2 linked regions of the Tistrella mobilis genome follow. The protein of the gene in region 2 interacts with the protein of the main gene of each other region in a pairwise test. Links are inferred from orthologs where the notes say so. Each region holds a gene or a part of one and is shown on either strand. Other genes may lie near its edges.

Region 1 (8,198 bases), 3.1 Mb from region 2 along the record:
ATGCATGAAGGCGGCATCGGGCCCCGGATGGCCGGCGAGCGGCGTGCCCGAAATCGGCACGAAGGGCACCACGAAGGGGTAGACGCCGATCGCGACCAGCTGCCGGCACAGCGCCAGAATGTCGTCCACCCCGTCGCCCAGCCCGGCCAGGATGTAGGTGGAAACCTGGCCGCGGCCGAAGACCGGCACTGCGGCTGCGAATGCCTCAAGATAGCGGCTGACCGGCACCTGGGCCTTGCCGGGCATGATCCGCGCCCGCACCGGTTCCGTCACCGCCTCCAGATGCATGCCCAGGCCGTCGGCGCCGGCCTCTTTCAGGCGGCGGAACCAGGCATCGTCGTCGGGCGGCTCGCACTGCACCTGCACCGGCAGATCCACCGCCGCCTTCACCGCCGCCACGCTTTCCACCAGGATGGCGGCGCCGCGATCCTTGCCGGGCGGGGTGCCGGTGGTCATCACCATATGGCGGACGCCGTCCAGCTCCACCGCGGCCCGGGCGACCTCGGCCAGCTGCGCCGGGCTCTTGCGCTCCACGGTGCGACCGGCGGCCAGGGACTGGCCGATGGCGCAGAACTGGCAGGTCTTGGCCCGGCTGACATAGCGCACGCAGGATTGCAGCACGGTGGTGGCCAGCACGTCGCGGCCGTGAAGCGTGGCGATCTTCCAATAGGGCACGCCGTCGGCGGTCTCGCGGTCGTAGAAGCGCGGCCGGCGCGGAAAGGACACCTCGCCCAGCGCCCGGCCGTCGCGGAATACCCGGGCCCGGCCGGCCGTATCGGGCCGTTCCAGCACATAGGGGCTGGCCTTGGCCGCGCTGGTATGGATCGGCACCATCACCGTCGTCTCGCCGATGGTGAGCGCGGTATGATCCGACGGGCCGGCGCCGCCCTTGCGGTCGACCTCGGGGCCGGCTGCGTCAGCCAGCCTGGCGCCGAAGGACTGCAGCTCGTTGATCAGCGTCTCCGCGGCCGGCGGACGGGTCGGCATCGGCGCCTGCGGGATCTCTGACATCGCGGCGTCTCCCGGGGATGAGGGTGTCGGACGGGTCGGCGGCCCGGTGCATCGGTACCGCCGGGCGGTCGTCGAGGCGCAGCGACAGCAGGTCCGGCCGGGCGTAATGGCCCACCGAATCCATCATCCGCTTGCGCTTCAGGATCAGGCCCATGTCGAGATCGGCGATCAGGATGCCTTCGCCCGCGGTGAGCGGCGGCACCAGATGCCGGCCTTCGGGCGAGACGATCGCGGTCATGCAGCCGCCCGACAGCGCGCCGTGCAGGGCGGGATCGGGGGCGATGCGCGCCTTCTGTTCCGGCGTCAGCCAGCCGGTGGCATTGACCACGAAGCAGCCGCTTTCCAGCGCGTGGTGGCGGATGGTGACCTCGATCTGCTCGGCGAAGATCGGCCCGACCAGCGCGCCGGGGAACTGGGCGGCGTGGATCTCTTCATGGCCGGCCATCAGCGCATAGCGGGCGAGCGGGTTGTAGTGCTCCCAGCAGGCCAGGGCCCCCACGCGGCCGGCGGCGGTTTCGACCACCTTGAGCCCGGCGCCGTCGCCCTGGCCCCAGATCATCCGTTCGTGGAAGGTCGGGGTGATCTTGCGACGGCGGAGCAGCAGCGTGCCGTCGGCATCGAAGACCAGCTGGGTGTTGTAGAGCGAGCCGTGATCCCGCTCGTTCACGCCCACCACCATCACCATGGCATGGCGTCGTGCCGCTTCGGCGAGGGCGGCGGTCACCGGGCCGGGCACGGTCACCGCCTGGTCGTAGAGCCGGAGATGCTCGGCGCCAGTCGCAACTGGTGGATGCACGAATGAAAAATACGGGTACCAGGGAATGAAGGTTTCGGGGAAGACCACCAGCTGTGCGCCCCTGGCCGCCGCCTCGGCAGCGGCGGCGAGGACGCGCTCCAGCGTGGCCGCTGCGGTATCCAGATCGGGGGAGATCTGGACCGCGGCGGCGCGGATGGTGGCGGGTGTGGCACGGGATCCGGTCATCGCGTCCTCGCGTTTCTGGCTCGTGAGCGGGAGGCTCTTGAGCGGGGGACGGGTGATCAGAGCGTCCAGGTGTCGAGGATGAAGGCGTTGTCCTTGCGGTGCAGCAGCACCAGGTCGAGCACGTCCAGCGGGTTGATCGGCGTGATCCCCGGGATCAGCGACGGCTCGCCATGGCCGTAAAGCGCCTGAAGCGCGAAGCGGCAGGCATAGACCTTGCCGCCTTCCTCCATGAATTTGACGATCTGGTTGTTCATCGCCAGATGGCCGGGGAAGGCCTCGTCGCCGAGCTTGGGGAAGCCGCGCTGCACGCCAAGTGTCACGCCGGGCCCATAGAGCAGCACGGTGGTCTCGAAGCCCTTGCGCAGCAGCCGGGTCGCCTGCAGCAGGTTCACAAGGCCGATCGAACCTTCGAAGGCGACGGTGTGGAAGGTGACCAGCGCCTTCTCTCCCGGCTGGGCCTTCACGTCCTCGAACACCTTCTCTTCGTAATTGACCAGGAAATCGCCGGTCTGATGGGCAGGCTTGGTGACCACGGGCATCGTTGTCTCTCCGATGGTGCCGGTCCGCGGCGCCTCTGCCGCGGCTCTCAGGGTCTCGGGAAGTGCAACGCTCGTGCCATGCGACCGCCTGTTCATGATGTAATCAGATGCAGTCAATTTACAGTCATATATACAGTCAATTGGCGCAATGATGGCGCTGAAATCGCCTATGGAATGGTCGTTCTGCCTATGAATTGAGCTTAAATTTCGTGCATGGACTCATGTGCATAAGTTATTGGCATAAAATTCGATGAATGAGGATGGGCAGAGGCGGCGTGCGGATCCAGTCAATCCGGTCATTGCCGTGGCATGCGGCACAAAGCCGCCGCTGCGCGTGATTGCGCCCCGCTTCACGGCGTGCAACAAGGTACGGTCAATTGCCTTCAGACGAGACCCGGTGACCGCATGACGGAGTGGATGCCCGACCTGTCCGCCAGCGACAGACCCCGCTATCTGGCGATCGCCGATGTGATCGAGGCCGATCTTCGGTCCGGCCGGCTGTCGGTGGGCGACCGGCTGCCGCCGCAGCGCCGGCTGGCGGAACGGCTGGGCATCGATTTCACCACCGTCGCCCGGGGCTATTCCGAAGCTCATCGCCGCGGGCTGGTCGAATCGCGGGTGGGGCAGGGCACCTATGTCCGCGCCCTGCCGCGTCCGGATCGCGAAACGGTGGCGCGCGGTCAGCCGAGGCGCGCCGATGTCGTCGACCTGACCATGAACCTGCCGCCCGAACCCGACGATCCGGCGCTGATCGCCCGCATGCAGGCGGGGCTGGAGGCGGTGGGGCGGGATCTGGTGGCGCTGCTGCGCTATCAGGATTTTGGCGGTGCCCCTGCCGACAAGGATGCCGCCTCCATCTGGCTGGGCCGGCGCGGCCTGGTGCCGACCCAGGAGCGGCTGATGGTCACCCCCGGCGCCCACGCGGCCCTTATGGGGATCCTGGGCGTGCTCGCCTCGGCCGGCGATGTGGTTCTGGCCGAAGAGATCACCTATCCGGGCGTGCGATCGATCGCTGCCCAGCTGGGCCTGAAACTGGCCGGCCTGCCGATGGACGCAGACGGCATCGATCCCGATGCCCTGGCCGATGCCTGCCGGCGTCTGGCGCCCAAGGCGCTCTACCTGAACCCCACTCTGCAGAACCCGACCACGCTCACCATTCCGCAGCGCCGGCGCGAGGAAATCGTCACCATCGCCCGGCGCTTCGGCGTGCCGATCGTCGAGGATGATGCCTATGGTTTCATTCCCGTCCAGGGCCCGGCGCCCTTCGCGGCGCTGGCGCCGGATCTGACCTGGCATGTGGCGGGGCTGGCCAAATGCATCGGCGCCGGGCTGCGGGCGGCCTATGTGGTGGCGCCCAGCGCCCGGGCCGGCTGGCCCTTCACGGCCGCGGTGCGCACGGCCACCGTCATGGCCTCGCCGGTGACCGTGGCCCTCGCCACCCGCTGGATCGAGGACGGCACCGCCGACGCCCTGCTGCGCTTCATCCGTGCCGAGACCGCCGCCCGCCAGCAGCTCGCCGCCGAGGTTCTGGCGCCCGACAGCTTCCGTACCGACCCTGCCAGCTTCAATCTCTGGGTGCCGCTGCCCGCGGGCTGGACCCGCTCGGCCTTCATCGGCCAGATGCGCTCCACCGGTATCGGCGTGGTGGCCAGCGACGCCTTCGCGGTCGGCGTCACCCCGCCCGAAGCGGTCCGCCTCTGCCTGGGCGGACCCACCAGCCGCGCCGATCTGCGCCGCGCGCTGGAATACATGGCCCATGCGCTGAGCGAACAGCCGGCCGTGGCGTCGACCTATCTCTGACCGCTCAGATCCACCGCAATCTCCGGTATAGGACGAACTGCACCGCCACCAGTAATCCGAGCAGCACACACAGCACCAGGAAGGCTGCCGGATCCTCGGCGCCGGGGATGCCGGCGACATTGACCCCCAGAAGCCCGGTGATGAAGCCCAAAGGCAGCATCACCGAAGACAGGATGGTCAGCAGATAGACCGTGCGGTCGGTGCGCTCGGCGATGCGTGCCTCCCATTCGCCCTGGGCGAGCAGGGTGCGTTCGCGGATGGCGTCCAGATCCTCGACCATCCGGGTCAGCTGGTCGGCGGTCTCGCGCAGTTCCAGCCGGTCGACATGGCCGAAGGGCGAGGGGTCGAGCGCGGCCAGGCGCATCAGCGCCTCGCGCTGGGGTGCCATATAGCGGCGGAAGGCGATGGTCTCGCGCCTGAGTTCGGCGAGCGCGGCGCGGGCCTTGCGGATGCCGTCGCGCGGCCGGGCATCGGCCGCACCGGCCAGCGCCTCGTCTTCCAGATCGTCGATCAGGTCTTCCAGCCGGTCGACCTCGGGCCGGAGCCGGCCGACCAGCCGGTCGGCCAGATCGGCGATCACCCCGCCCGAATCCCGCGGGCCCCCGCTGCCGGCGGTCAGCGCCTCGGCCATTTCGCGGGTCGAGCGCAGGGGGTAGCGGCGGGTGGTGATGGTCAGCCCCGCCACCGTCCAGGCGCGGACCGAAATCAGATCCGATGCCTCCATGCCCGGGTTGACGTTCAGCCCGCGCAGATTGACCACCAGCCCGTCGGCGAACCGATCGGCCCGGGGCCGGGTCTCTTCGGCGAGCAGGGCTTCGGCCGCATGCGGCGGCACGCCGGCGAGGTCGAGCCAGCCCGGTACGCCCGGATCCATCCGGTCGACATGCAGCCAGAGATCGGGGGCGTCGACCGTCTGACCGGCGCTGCGGTCGCGCAGGGCGAGGGCGGCCTCGGCAGGGGAGAGCGGCCGGCCGCCGCCCCTGCCATCCAGGGCAAAGGCGTGGACCAGGCCGCGGGTCGGAACGTCGCTATCGGTCGTGCTCATGGCGCCGATCCCAGCATGAAAGCCGGCTCAGCGCCAGCGCAGCAGGCGTTTCTCGACCAGGCCGAGCAGGAAGGCCACCACCAGGCCCAGGGCCGACAGCACCACCACGCCCGCGATCAGCAGGTCCAGCCGCATCAGATTGCCGGCATTCAGCACCAGCGCGCCCAGCCCGTATTCGGCGCCGATCATCTCCGCCGCCACCAGCAGGATGATGCCGATCGAGGCCGAGACCCGGAAACCGGTCAGGATGGCGGGCAGGGCGCCCGGCAGCACGATGCGGGTGGCGATCCGCCAGGACGACAGGCCGAAGCTCTGGCCCATGGAGATCAGGCTGCGCGGCACGCCCGCCACACCGCCGGCGGTGTTGATCACGGTCGGGAAGAACACGCCGAAGGCGATGGTCGCGACCTTCGACGGCTCGCCGATGCCGAACCAGATGATGAACAGCGGCAGCAAGGCGATCTTGGGGATGGGGAAAAGCGCCGTCACCAGCGGCAGGCCGGTGGCGCGCGCCAGCGAGAACAGCCCGACCATCAGCCCGACCGCGACGCCCAAGGCCGCCCCCAGCGCCCAGCCGAGGCCCAGCCGCATCAGCGAGGCCGAGAGGTGACGCCAGAGGTCGCCGGTTTCGATCAGCCGGGCGAGGGCGCCCAGCACATCGCCCGGCGGCGGCAGGGTCAGCGCCCCGATCCAGCCCCGCGCCGATCCCAGCGCCCAGAGGCCGAAGAGCAGGGCGAAGAACAGGCCGGTGACCAGCGGCATCCGGCGTGGCGCGAAGCCGCCGCCGCGATAGGGCACCGGGCGGGGCGTGTCGTCGGCAGGCGCGGTCTGAAGGGTCCGGTCAGCCATGCTGCACCTCGCGATCGGCGGTGGCGGCCTCGTCGCGGATCGACCGCCAGAGCCGGTCGGCGAGGGCGGCCATGCCGGCGCCGTCGGCTGCGCGCTCGTCGAGCGGCGTGTCGATCTGCACCACCTCGCGGATCCGCCCGGGCCGGCGGGAGAGCACCACCACCTGATGGGCCAGGCGCACCGCCTCGATCAGGTTGTGGGTGACGTAAAGCGCGCTGAACGGCGCCCGGCCGTGCAGCGCCACCAGATCCTCGATCAGCAGCTCGCGGGTCTGGGCATCCAGCGCCGAAAGAGGTTCATCCATCAGCAGCACCGCCGGGGAAACCGCCAGCGCCCGGGCGATGCCGACCCGCTGGCGCATGCCGCCCGACAACTGGCGCGGCACGGCGCCGGCAAAATCGGACAGCCCCGTGCGGGCCAGCGCATCGGCCACCCGCGCGCGGATATCCGCGGCACCAAGGCCGCGGCCCTCCAGCGGCAGGGCGACGTTTTTCGCCACCGTCCGCCAGGGCAGCAGGGCGAAGTCCTGAAAGACATAGGTCAGCGGGTTCAGGCAGCCGTCTGGTGCGGCGCCCGCCGACAGTACCTCTCCCGAGGTCGGCCGGATCAGCCCGCCGGCGATGCCGAGCAGGGTGGATTTGCCGCAGCCCGACGGGCCGACCACGGCGACGATGCGGCCCGCGCCGACCTCCAGGTCGACGGGGCCAAGGGCGTGCAGGCCGTCATAGGCATGAGAGACGGCCTTCAGGATCAGGCGCATCGTCCGGTCGTCACTTCGCCTGAACCGAGAAGCCGCCGGGCACGAAGCTGGTGTCGACGAAGCTTGCGGCCTCGACATCGGCATCGACCAGGTCGTGCTGCTTGTACCAGCGCAGCTGATCGGCGATGTCGGCGGCATCGAACCGGCCCTGGGGTTCGATATACATCGCACCCGCCTTCACGCCGGCATCGTTCGGCTTTTCGGGATAGACATACTTGTTGATGATGTCGACCACCGGCTGGGTCTCCGGCCCGTAGATCCGCGCACCCTTCGCATCGACCTGGTTGAGGGTGGCATTGTAGTCGGCGGCCGCCTTCACATAGGCGCGCACGAAACGCTCCACCACATCGCGGCGCTCGGTGACGTTGCGGGTGGAGGTGAACAGCCCGCCCAGCTGATAGGGCGCGATATCGGCCACCTGGCCGATCATCTTCGCCGCACCGGAATCGACCAGACCCTTGGCGATATGCGGCACGATGATCATGGCATCCACCTGGCCCGATTTCAGCGCCGCGATCATGTTCGGCACCGCCTGCAGGGGCTTCAGATCGACCTTGGAAAGGTCGAAGCCGCGGGCCTCCGCAATCCGGCCGATCATGTAGTGGAAAGACGATCCGGTCTGGGTCATCGCCAGGCTGTGGCCCGGGAAGTCGTCCACCGAGCGGAAGCCCTCGTCCCAGGCCTTGTTCGAGACCAGGATCGCCGAGCCTTCCTGGCCGGCAATCTCGGCCGACTGGCCGGCGATGACCTTGAGCGCACCCTTGCCCGCCAGGTTGTAGAAGCCGGCGGTGAAGGCGGTGACGCCGAAATCGGCATCGCCCGAGGCAATCGCCACCGCCACCGGCTGGGCGGCGCGGAAGATCTGGATGTCGACGTCCAGCCCTTCGGCGTCGTAATAGCCGCGGTCCTTGGCGATGAACAGCGGCGAGGACGACACGAAGGCGAGGGCGGCGACCGTCACCCTGGTCTTCTCCGCCGCGGCGGCGTCGCCGGGCAGGCCCGAGGCGAGGGCGGCGAGCGCCGCACCGCAAAGGCCGATGGTCTTGAGCAGGCTGCGGCGGGAAGGCCGCGCCCCGGAACGGGTGCTGGACATCTTCAGTCGTCTCCCGACGGTTTCTTCACACGTCATCGTCTTGTCGATCCACCGGTCTGGTGCCGGCATGGCGGGCAGTCTAGGCCCGGTATACCATTCCCGTCACCCCGGAAACGCCG
Region 2 (8,214 bases):
AGATCGGCCACCGAAACCGGAGCGGCCATCCGCTCCCAGATATCGGAGCCGATCTGGTCCAGGCCGTAATAATTGCCCTTGTCGACATGCATCAGCACCACCTCGCCATCGATCTCGGCGATCATCAGATCGTCATTGCGGGTGACGGTGGTCTCGGGCGTGATCGGCATCGGACAGGTCCTCTGGTGCGTCTGCTGCGGCGGGCCGGCCGGTGAACGATCGGCGACCTCTGTCGGTGAAATATATCGAGCACGGCGCCTGAAAGCGCCATGATCAAGTGCATCGGCCGCCGGAAAAATATGTGGGACATACCCTGGCCGTGCTCCGCTTTCCGTTTCATGCAACCAGAACAGAGCACAGGCGCGACGCTGATGCCGCCGCCACATGTCATCGAACCGTGATGGCGGATCCGCCTCATCGCGATCATTATCTCAATAACTCATGAGATATGGAGATAATGGTGGACGAGGCGCAGGCACTGGCCGCCTTCGCGGCACTTTCCCAGGAAACCCGTCTGCGCATCGTGCGCCTTCTGGTGACCGCAGGTCCGGACGGGCTCGCCGCCGGTACCATAGGCGAAGCGATGGGGGGCGCATCCTCGTCGCGCATGTCCTTTCATCTCGGGCAGCTTCAGCAGGCGGGCCTGGTCACGGCGCGGCGCGAGGGTCGCTTCATCCTCTACAGCGCCGCCTACCCCGCACTCGCGGCGCTTGTCGACTTCCTGATGCGCGACTGCTGCCAGGGCCATCCCGCCGTCTGTACGCCGACCGGCGCGGAAGGTTGCTGATGTCGATCATGACGATGCGGCCGGATCGCGGCGCCTGGCCGGATATCGCGGCGCTCGGCCTTACGCAGATCATCGGTTACGGCACGCTGTACTACAGCTTCGGCATTCTTGCCCCCGCCATGGCCCACGATCTCGGCTGGCCGGATGAGTGGGTGTTCGGCGCCCTGTCGGTGGCGCTGCTCGCCGGTGGCCTGGTCGCCCCCTGGTCAGGGCGTTGGATCGACCGCTTCGGTGCCGGCCGGATGATGACCGCCGGCTCTGTCGCAGCATCTCTGGCTCTGATCGGCTGCGCACTGGCACCCGACGGCTTCGCCTTCGTGCCGGCCCTGATCGCCATCGAGATCGCCTCCACCCTGGTGCAATACGGCGCGGCCTTTCCGTTGCTTGTCCAGCGCCACCCGCATGTGGCGCAACGCAGCATCGTCTGGCTGACCCTGATCGCAGGCTTTGCCTCGACGCTGTTCTGGCCGCTCACCTCGTGGCTGCATGGCTTCCTGAGCTGGCGCGAGGTCTATCTGGTCTTCGCGGCCATCAATCTTGCCCTGTGCGTCCCGCTTCATGCCTGGTTGAGCCGGCCATCGACACCCTGTGCACCCACCAACCTGCCCGGGGAACCAGCAGCCATGTCCCGGCCCGGTACGCCCCCGCCCGGTACACTCCAGGGCAGCGTGCCACCCGCCAGCCGCAGAGCGGCGTTTCTGCTGATGACCGCAGCCTTCGCCTTCCAAAGCTTCGTCAGCTCTGCGGTGCTGGTTCACATGCTGCCCATGCTGGGCAGCCTGGGCCTTGGGGTCATCGGGGTGACGGTCGGCGCGCTGTTCGGGCCGTCCCAGGTGGCGAGCCGCTTCATCAACATGATCTTCGGGCGCAACCTGTCGCAGCTCGTCCTGGCGGCGATGGCCGCCGCCCTGCTGCCGGGCGCGCTTATGCTGCTCGCCCTGACGGCCCCGTCGATTGCCGGCGCGATGGTCTTCGCCATTCTGTTCGGGATGGGCAACGGTCTTTACAGCATCGTGGGCGGCACCCTGCCGCTGGCCCTGTTCGGCGCGGAAGGCTATGGCAGACGCCAGGGACAGATCATGTCGGTGCGGCTGATCGTGGGGGCCGCGGCACCATTCGCCTTCGCCCTGTCCATGCACCGGCTGGGCGTCGAAACTGCGCTCTGGATATCGGCTGTACTGGGCTTCTGCGCGGTTGCAGCCCTGGCGATGATCGCCCGGCTGCTGCGGCGGGCCGCGCTTCGTCAGCCGGCTGCGACATGAGACGGCTGAGATGGCGGAGGGAGTGGGATTCGAACCCACGATACGTGTTACCGTATACACACTTTCCAGGCGTGCGCCTTCGACCGCTCGGCCATCCCTCCGGCCTTGTGCCCGATCGACTGTCTGTTCCGGATGCGCTGCGGCGTGTGCATCCCGGTCGACCGGCGGCGCGCATTATAGCCGGACGACGGTCAGACGCAACCATCGATCTGGGGGTCGCAACGGGATAGTGACGGAAGCATACCAGAGCATATGCCAGAGCCGCATGGCGGATGATGTACGGCGGCGGTTGCCAAGACGGGTTGATGGTCTAAGCTTGTCGTCGCTGGTCCTCGCACCCGCAGAACGGAGATCATCTGCCGCATGTCGGTTCGCCGGAGCCTTGCCTTGCTGCTGCTCATCGCCGCCCTGGTGCTTGTCGGCCTCGAAGCCGTCGGGGCCTGGTATCAGGGCATATGGGAGATCATTCCCTTGTCCAGCCTGTGGGCCGCCATCGACCGCAACAGCCTGATCGGCCTGCAGGCCGGGATCGAGAACAATCTGTGGCCCGGTCTGTGGCCGCCGGTGCGGACGGTTCTGGAACTCCCGGTCTGGGCTGTGGCTGCCATTCTGGGCGTGCTGCTGCTGGTCACCGGCAGCAGCCGTGCAGAGAGTGACAGACGCCGGCGGTTCAGCCGGCGACGCTGACGAAAAATGCCCGGGGTGCATCAACCCCGGGCATCAACCTTGCACCACAGACTGTCGATCGGCCGGTCAGCCGTCGATCTTGAGCGCGGCGATGAAGGCCGACTGCGGGATCTCGACATTGCCGTAGGTCCGCATGCGCTTCTTGCCTTCCTTCTGCTTCTCCAGCAGCTTGCGCTTGCGGCTGACGTCGCCGCCATAGCACTTGGCCAGCACGTCCTTGCGCAGCGCCTTCACGGTCTCGCGCGCCACCACCCGGCCGCCGATCGCCGCCTGAACCGCGATCTGGAACATCTGGCGGGGGATCAGGTCCTTCAGCCGTTCGCAGATCACCCGGCCGCGGGTCTCGGCCATGGCGCGGTGGACGATGATCGACAGCGCATCGACCGGCTCCTTGTTGACCAGGATGGTCAGCTTGACGAGATCGCTCTCCTCATAGCCCTGAAGCTGATAATCGAAACTGGCATAGCCGCGGCTGACCGATTTCAGCCGGTCGTAGAAATCAAACACCACTTCGGCCAGCGGCAGTTCATAGACCACCATGGCCCGGCCGCCGACATAGGTCAGCTCCTTCTGCCGACCGCGCTTCTCTTCGCAGAGTTTCAGCACGGCGCCCAGATGGTCATCCGGCACCATGATGGTGGCATTGATCATCGGCTCTTCGATATGGTCGATCTGCACCGGGTCGGGCATGTCCGCCGGGTTGTGCAGCTCCATGATCGAGCCGTCGGTCTTGTAGATCTTATAGACCACGCTCGGCGCCGTGGTGATCAGGTCCAGATTGAACTCGCGTTCCAGCCGCTCCTGGATGATCTCCAGATGCAGCAGGCCCAGGAAGCCGCAGCGGAAGCCGAGACCCAGCGCCGTCGAGGTCTCGGGCTCGAAATGCAGCGCCGCATCGTTGAGCCGGAGCTTGCCCAGGCTGTCGCGCAGATGCTCGTAATCGCTGGCATCGACCGGGAAGAGCGAGCAGAACACCACCGGCACGGTCGGCTTGAAGCCCGGCAGAGGCGCCGCAGCCGGCCGATCCTCTTCGGTGATCGTGTCACCGACCTGAGCGTCGGCGATGTCCTTGATGCCGGCCGTGATGAAACCGATCGAGCCGCAGCCGAGCGTATCGATCATCAGCGGCTTGGGCGTGAACACGCCCACCCGGTCGACCGGATGCGCGCGCTTCGTCGCCATGAAGCGGATTTTGGCGCCCTTCCTGAGCGTCCCGTCCTTCACCCGCACCAGGATGACCACGCCCAGATAAGGGTCGTACCAGCTGTCGACCACCAGCGCCTTCAACGGTGCCGCCGGATCGCCGGCAGGCGCCGGCAGGCGGGTGACCAGGGCTTCCAGCACATCGTCGATGCCGATACCGGTCTTGGCCGAGATCGGGATCGCCTGCGAGGCATCGAGGCCGATCACGTCCTCGATCTGCTGCTTGATCCGCTCGGGCTCTGCCGCCGGCAGGTCGACCTTGTTCAGCACCGGCACGATTTCGTGATCATTGTCGATCGCGAGATAGGCATTGGCCAGCGTCTGCGCTTCCACGCCCTGGCTGGCATCGACCAGCAGCAGAGAGCCTTCGCAGGCCGACAGCGAACGGCTGACCTCGTAGGAGAAGTCCACATGGCCGGGCGTGTCGATCAGGTTCAGTTCGTAGGTCTTGCCGTCCCTGGCGTCATAGGTGAGCCGGACGGTCTGCGCCTTGATCGTGATGCCCCGCTCGCGCTCGATATCCATCGAGTCGAGGATCTGCTCTTTCATCTCGCGGCCCTGAAGACCGCCCAGCCGCTCGATCAGGCGGTCGGCGAGGGTCGACTTGCCATGGTCGATATGGGCGATGATCGAGAAGTTGCGGATGTTCGCGAGGTCGGTCATGGACATCCCCGAAGGGCCGGGCCCCGTCAGCCGGATGGGCACAAGGGGCCGGGCAGGCACAAGCGTTTGAGTTGCCGGGGAACATAAGGCCCACAAGGGGCGCTGGCAACCGGGATCGGCGTCAGGCGGCCCCATGGCCACAGCGGGCGGGGCAGGCGTCAGGCCGCACCGCGCACCAGCCCGTTGGCCGCTTCCGGCGCGTCGTCCTCTACCTGAACGACGCGCGGTGCCGCAGACAGGCCGGGCAGGATCACGTCTTCGTCCTGATCGGCGCCCCCGTGCCCCAGCACCGCATAGAGCTGGATCGGGTCGGTCTTGCCGGCGAGCACGGTGGGCGCCAGCCGTTCAAGCAGGAAGCCTCCGCCGGCCTTGGCGATCACCGCCTCGGACACCAGCAGATCGCGGCCATGCTGTTTGCACGCCGCCTCGATCCGGCTTGCCGTGTTCACCGTATCGCCGATGACCGTATGCTCCAGGCGCTCCGGCGTGCCGACATTGCCGACCAGGGCCGGGCCGACATGCACCCCCACATCCTGTGCGAGCGGCGGCTCGCCGGCAGCGATCCGCCGCCGGTTCAGCCGCTCCAGCGCCTCGCGCATGGCAAGTGCCGTTTCCAGCGCGCGGCGCGCCGGGTTGGGATCGGGTTCGGCCGATCCGAAGGTCACCATGATCGCATCGCCGATGAACTTGTCGAGCGTACCGCCGTGGGCAAAGACGGTGGCGACCATCTCGGCATGATAGCTGCGCAGCAGGTCCAGCACATGGGCGGGCGGCATCTGGGCGGACAGCCGGGTGAAGCCGCGGATATCGGCGAACAGAACCGCCACCTCGCGCACCACGCCACCGGGGCGGAAGAAATCGTCTCCACCTTCAGCGATGCGGGCGGCCACGGCCGGGGAGAAATAGCGGCGGAGCTGATCCGAAGCATGCTGCTGACGCACCGCCTGAACCGCCATGTGGCGGGCGACCCTGGTCATGAAGGCGAGCAGCAGCCCCACCACCATCACGATCACCATGTCAGCAACCACCAGTCTGGGCGCCACGCCCATGCCGGTCATGGCAGCGAGCGGATCGGTGGTGATCGCCGTTCGGGGATCGTTCAGGATCATACCCGAGAAGCCGCCATAGATCGCCACGAAGCCGACCGCGATCACCAGCGGATAGGCCGGGCGGAAGGCGAGGGCATTCACCACCATCACCATCAGCACGCCGACCGTCATGCGGGTCTGCAGGAAGAATTGCGGCCCGACCACCTGATCCGCTCCGGAGCCGACATACCAGATCACCGGCAGCCCGCTCAGCACCATCACATCCAGCAGAGTCGCCAGATAGCCGGTGAGTTTGGGGCAGCCCTGGCGATCCAGATGCATCAACAGGGCCGCCGTGCCGATCGCCGCCCCACCGCAGAGCAGGCCGACCAGAGCCAGCTCTCCGATGGTCTGATACAGCAAGACATGCAACCCGAAGACAATGCCGAGCATGCCGAGCCGGGCAATCAGCGCAAAGCGCACGCCCTTCTTTTCCCGGGCAAGCAGCAGTTGATCGACTTCGGACATGCGCCGGCAGCCTCTGACGGACAGGTATGGCACGACTGGTCATCTGGCGGAATCCGGCGGGGAAACTGCCGGAGAACCGCATATGGGCGTGTTTCCGGGCGCCATCAATGCCACAGCCGATCCGAATGACACCCGGATGACAATCATACGGCGGCGCAGCAAAAATGGATCGTGTCAAAAACGCAGGGGCGGCACGGTCTGCGACGCATGTCACACCCCGTACCGCCCCTGGCGCTTTTGATCAGAACGCGGCTGGCTGCGTGTCAGCCCCGCAGCACGGCCCCGGTGGCCTTGGTCACCGCTGCCACGATCCGGTCAGACACCGCCTGGATCTCGGCATCGGTCAGCGTGCGCTCCACCGGCTGAAGGGTGACCGATACCGCGAGCGAAACCTTGCCGGCGCCCAGCCGCTCACCCTCGTAACGGTCGAAGACCGAGACGTCGGTGATCAGCTTCTTCTCGGCACCGCGAACCGCCTTGACCAGCGCCTCGGCTGCAACCCCGGCGTCGACGACGAAGGCGAAATCGCGCTCGACCGGCTGCAGGTCGTGCAGCACCAGCGCCGGACGGGTCCGGTCCGCCTTGCGCTTCGGCTCGGGCAAAGCGTCGAGATCCAGTTCGAAGCCGACCGCCGGCCCCTTCACATCATGGGCTTCGACCACCAACGGATGCAGCTCACCGAAGAAGCCGAGAGTCAGCTTCGGCCCCAGCTTCACCGCCGCCGACCGGCCGGGGTGGTAATGCGCCGGCGCTTCGCCAGGGACGATCTGCACCTTGTCGGCATCCATGCCCGCCGCGGCGAGCGCCGCCAGGATGTCGGCCTTGGCATCGAAGACGTCGACCGGCCGCGGCTGGCCGGCCCAGTTGCGCGGCCCCGTGCGACCGGTACGCAGACCGGTCGCCAGATTGCGCTGATCTTCAGGCGCAACGCCGCGCCAGCCGGGTCCGACCTCGAACCACCGGCCGTCCGGTTCGCCACGCGCAGCAGCACGGCCGGCAATCATGACCAGAGAGGCGAGCGGGGTCGGCCGCATCACTTCCAGATCCGCCGAGATCGGATTCAGCAGATGCAACTCGTCCGCTCCGCCGCCGAAACGCCTGGCAGCAGCGGCGGTCAGGAAGGAGTAGTTCACCGTCTCGACCAGGCCGCGGGCGGCCAGGTCACGGCGAACCCAGCCCGCCCGGCGACGGCGGTCGTTGGTCGCCGTGCGGGTGACGACATCCACCCTCGGCAGCGGCACCGGCGGCACGGCGTCATAGCCGTTGATGCGCAGCACCTCCTCGACCAGATCCGCCTCGCCCTCGACATCCTGGCGCCAGCTGGGCACGCGGACCTGCCAGAGGACGTCGCTCTCCTGCACCACATCGAAGCCGAGGCGGGTGAGGATCGTGGCCTGCGCGGCCGGATCGACGACGATGCCGCCCAGACTTTCCACCCGCGCCGGGCGGAAGCCGATGACCCGGTCGAAGCCCGGCACCTCGCCCGCAACCGTGACCTCGGACGCCTCGCCACCGGCAAGCTTCAGGATCAGTGCGGTCGCAATTTCGGTGCCCGGCAGCACCGTTTCGGGATCGACGGTGCGCTCGAAGCGATAGCGGGCATCGCTCAGGATCGAGAGGGCCCGGCCGCTTTCGGCGATCCGCTTGGGATCGAACCAGGCGCATTCCAGCACCACCTCGGTGGTGGTCTCGTCGACGCCGGTCGCCTCGCCACCCATGATGCCGCCCAGGCTCTGCACCCCGGCATCGTCGGCGATCACCACGTCGCGGCCGGCACCCAGCGCATAGGTCCGCTCGTCCAGCGCCTTCAGGCTTTCGCCCTCGGCGGCGGTGCGGATGGTCAGACCGCCGGTCAGCTTCTTTGCATCGAAGACATGCAGCGGCCGGCCCAGATCCAGCGACACATAGTTGGTGATGTCGACCAGCACCGAAATCGGCCGCAGGCCGACCGCGGTCAGCCGGCGCAACATCCACTCGGGCGCCGCACCATTGGTCACGCCGCGGATGGTGCGGCCGGCAAAAACCGGGCAACCGGCCTTTGCATCGTCGGTGATCC

Evidence for each region.
Region 1: the proteins of lepA (region 2) and P7L68_RS11505 interact in binary tests that used the Escherichia coli proteins (3 or more experiments, as listed by UniProt). The link is inferred for Tistrella mobilis from one-to-one orthologs.

The regions. Positions count from the first base shown.
Region 1 is NZ_CP121017.1:1,254,130-1,262,327, forward strand. Bases 3,358-6,213 are described here. They hold P7L68_RS11505 (zinc transporter ZntB), read right to left. Parts: upstream 5,378-6,213; coding sequence 4,337-5,377; downstream 3,358-4,336. Other genes in these bases: P7L68_RS11500 (PLP-dependent aminotransferase family protein), read left to right, coding at 3,358-4,332; P7L68_RS11510 (ABC transporter permease), read right to left, coding at 5,405-6,213. Outside these bases: P7L68_RS11485 (MSMEG_0568 family radical SAM protein), read right to left, coding at 1-1,011; P7L68_RS11490 (Nit6803 family nitrilase), read right to left, coding at 917-1,993; P7L68_RS11495 (MSMEG_0572/Sll0783 family nitrogen starvation response protein), read right to left, coding at 2,050-2,532; more of P7L68_RS11500, read left to right, coding at 2,938-3,357; more of P7L68_RS11510, read right to left, coding at 6,214-6,226; P7L68_RS11515 (ABC transporter ATP-binding protein), read right to left, coding at 6,219-6,986; P7L68_RS11520 (ABC transporter substrate-binding protein), read right to left, coding at 6,997-8,079. UniProt on the Escherichia coli protein: Zinc transporter. Acts as a Zn(2+):proton symporter, which likely mediates zinc ion uptake. Purified ZntB reconstituted in liposomes also binds and transports Cd(2+), Ni(2+) and Co(2+).
Region 2 is NZ_CP121017.1:4,315,141-4,323,354, forward strand. What follows is about bases 2,203-5,074. They hold lepA (translation elongation factor 4), read right to left. Parts: upstream 4,603-5,074; coding sequence 2,803-4,602; downstream 2,203-2,802. Other genes in these bases: P7L68_RS25010 (hypothetical protein), read left to right, coding at 2,413-2,736; P7L68_RS25020 (adenylate/guanylate cyclase domain-containing protein), read right to left, coding at 4,761-5,074. Outside these bases: P7L68_RS24990 (PqqD family peptide modification chaperone), read right to left, coding at 1-170; P7L68_RS24995 (ArsR/SmtB family transcription factor), read left to right, coding at 461-787; arsenite efflux MFS transporter ArsK, read left to right, coding at 787-2,049; more of P7L68_RS25020, read right to left, coding at 5,075-6,158; pheT (phenylalanine--tRNA ligase subunit beta), read right to left, coding at 6,422-8,214. UniProt on the Escherichia coli protein: Required for accurate and efficient protein synthesis under certain stress conditions. May act as a fidelity factor of the translation reaction, by catalyzing a one-codon backward translocation of tRNAs on improperly translocated ribosomes.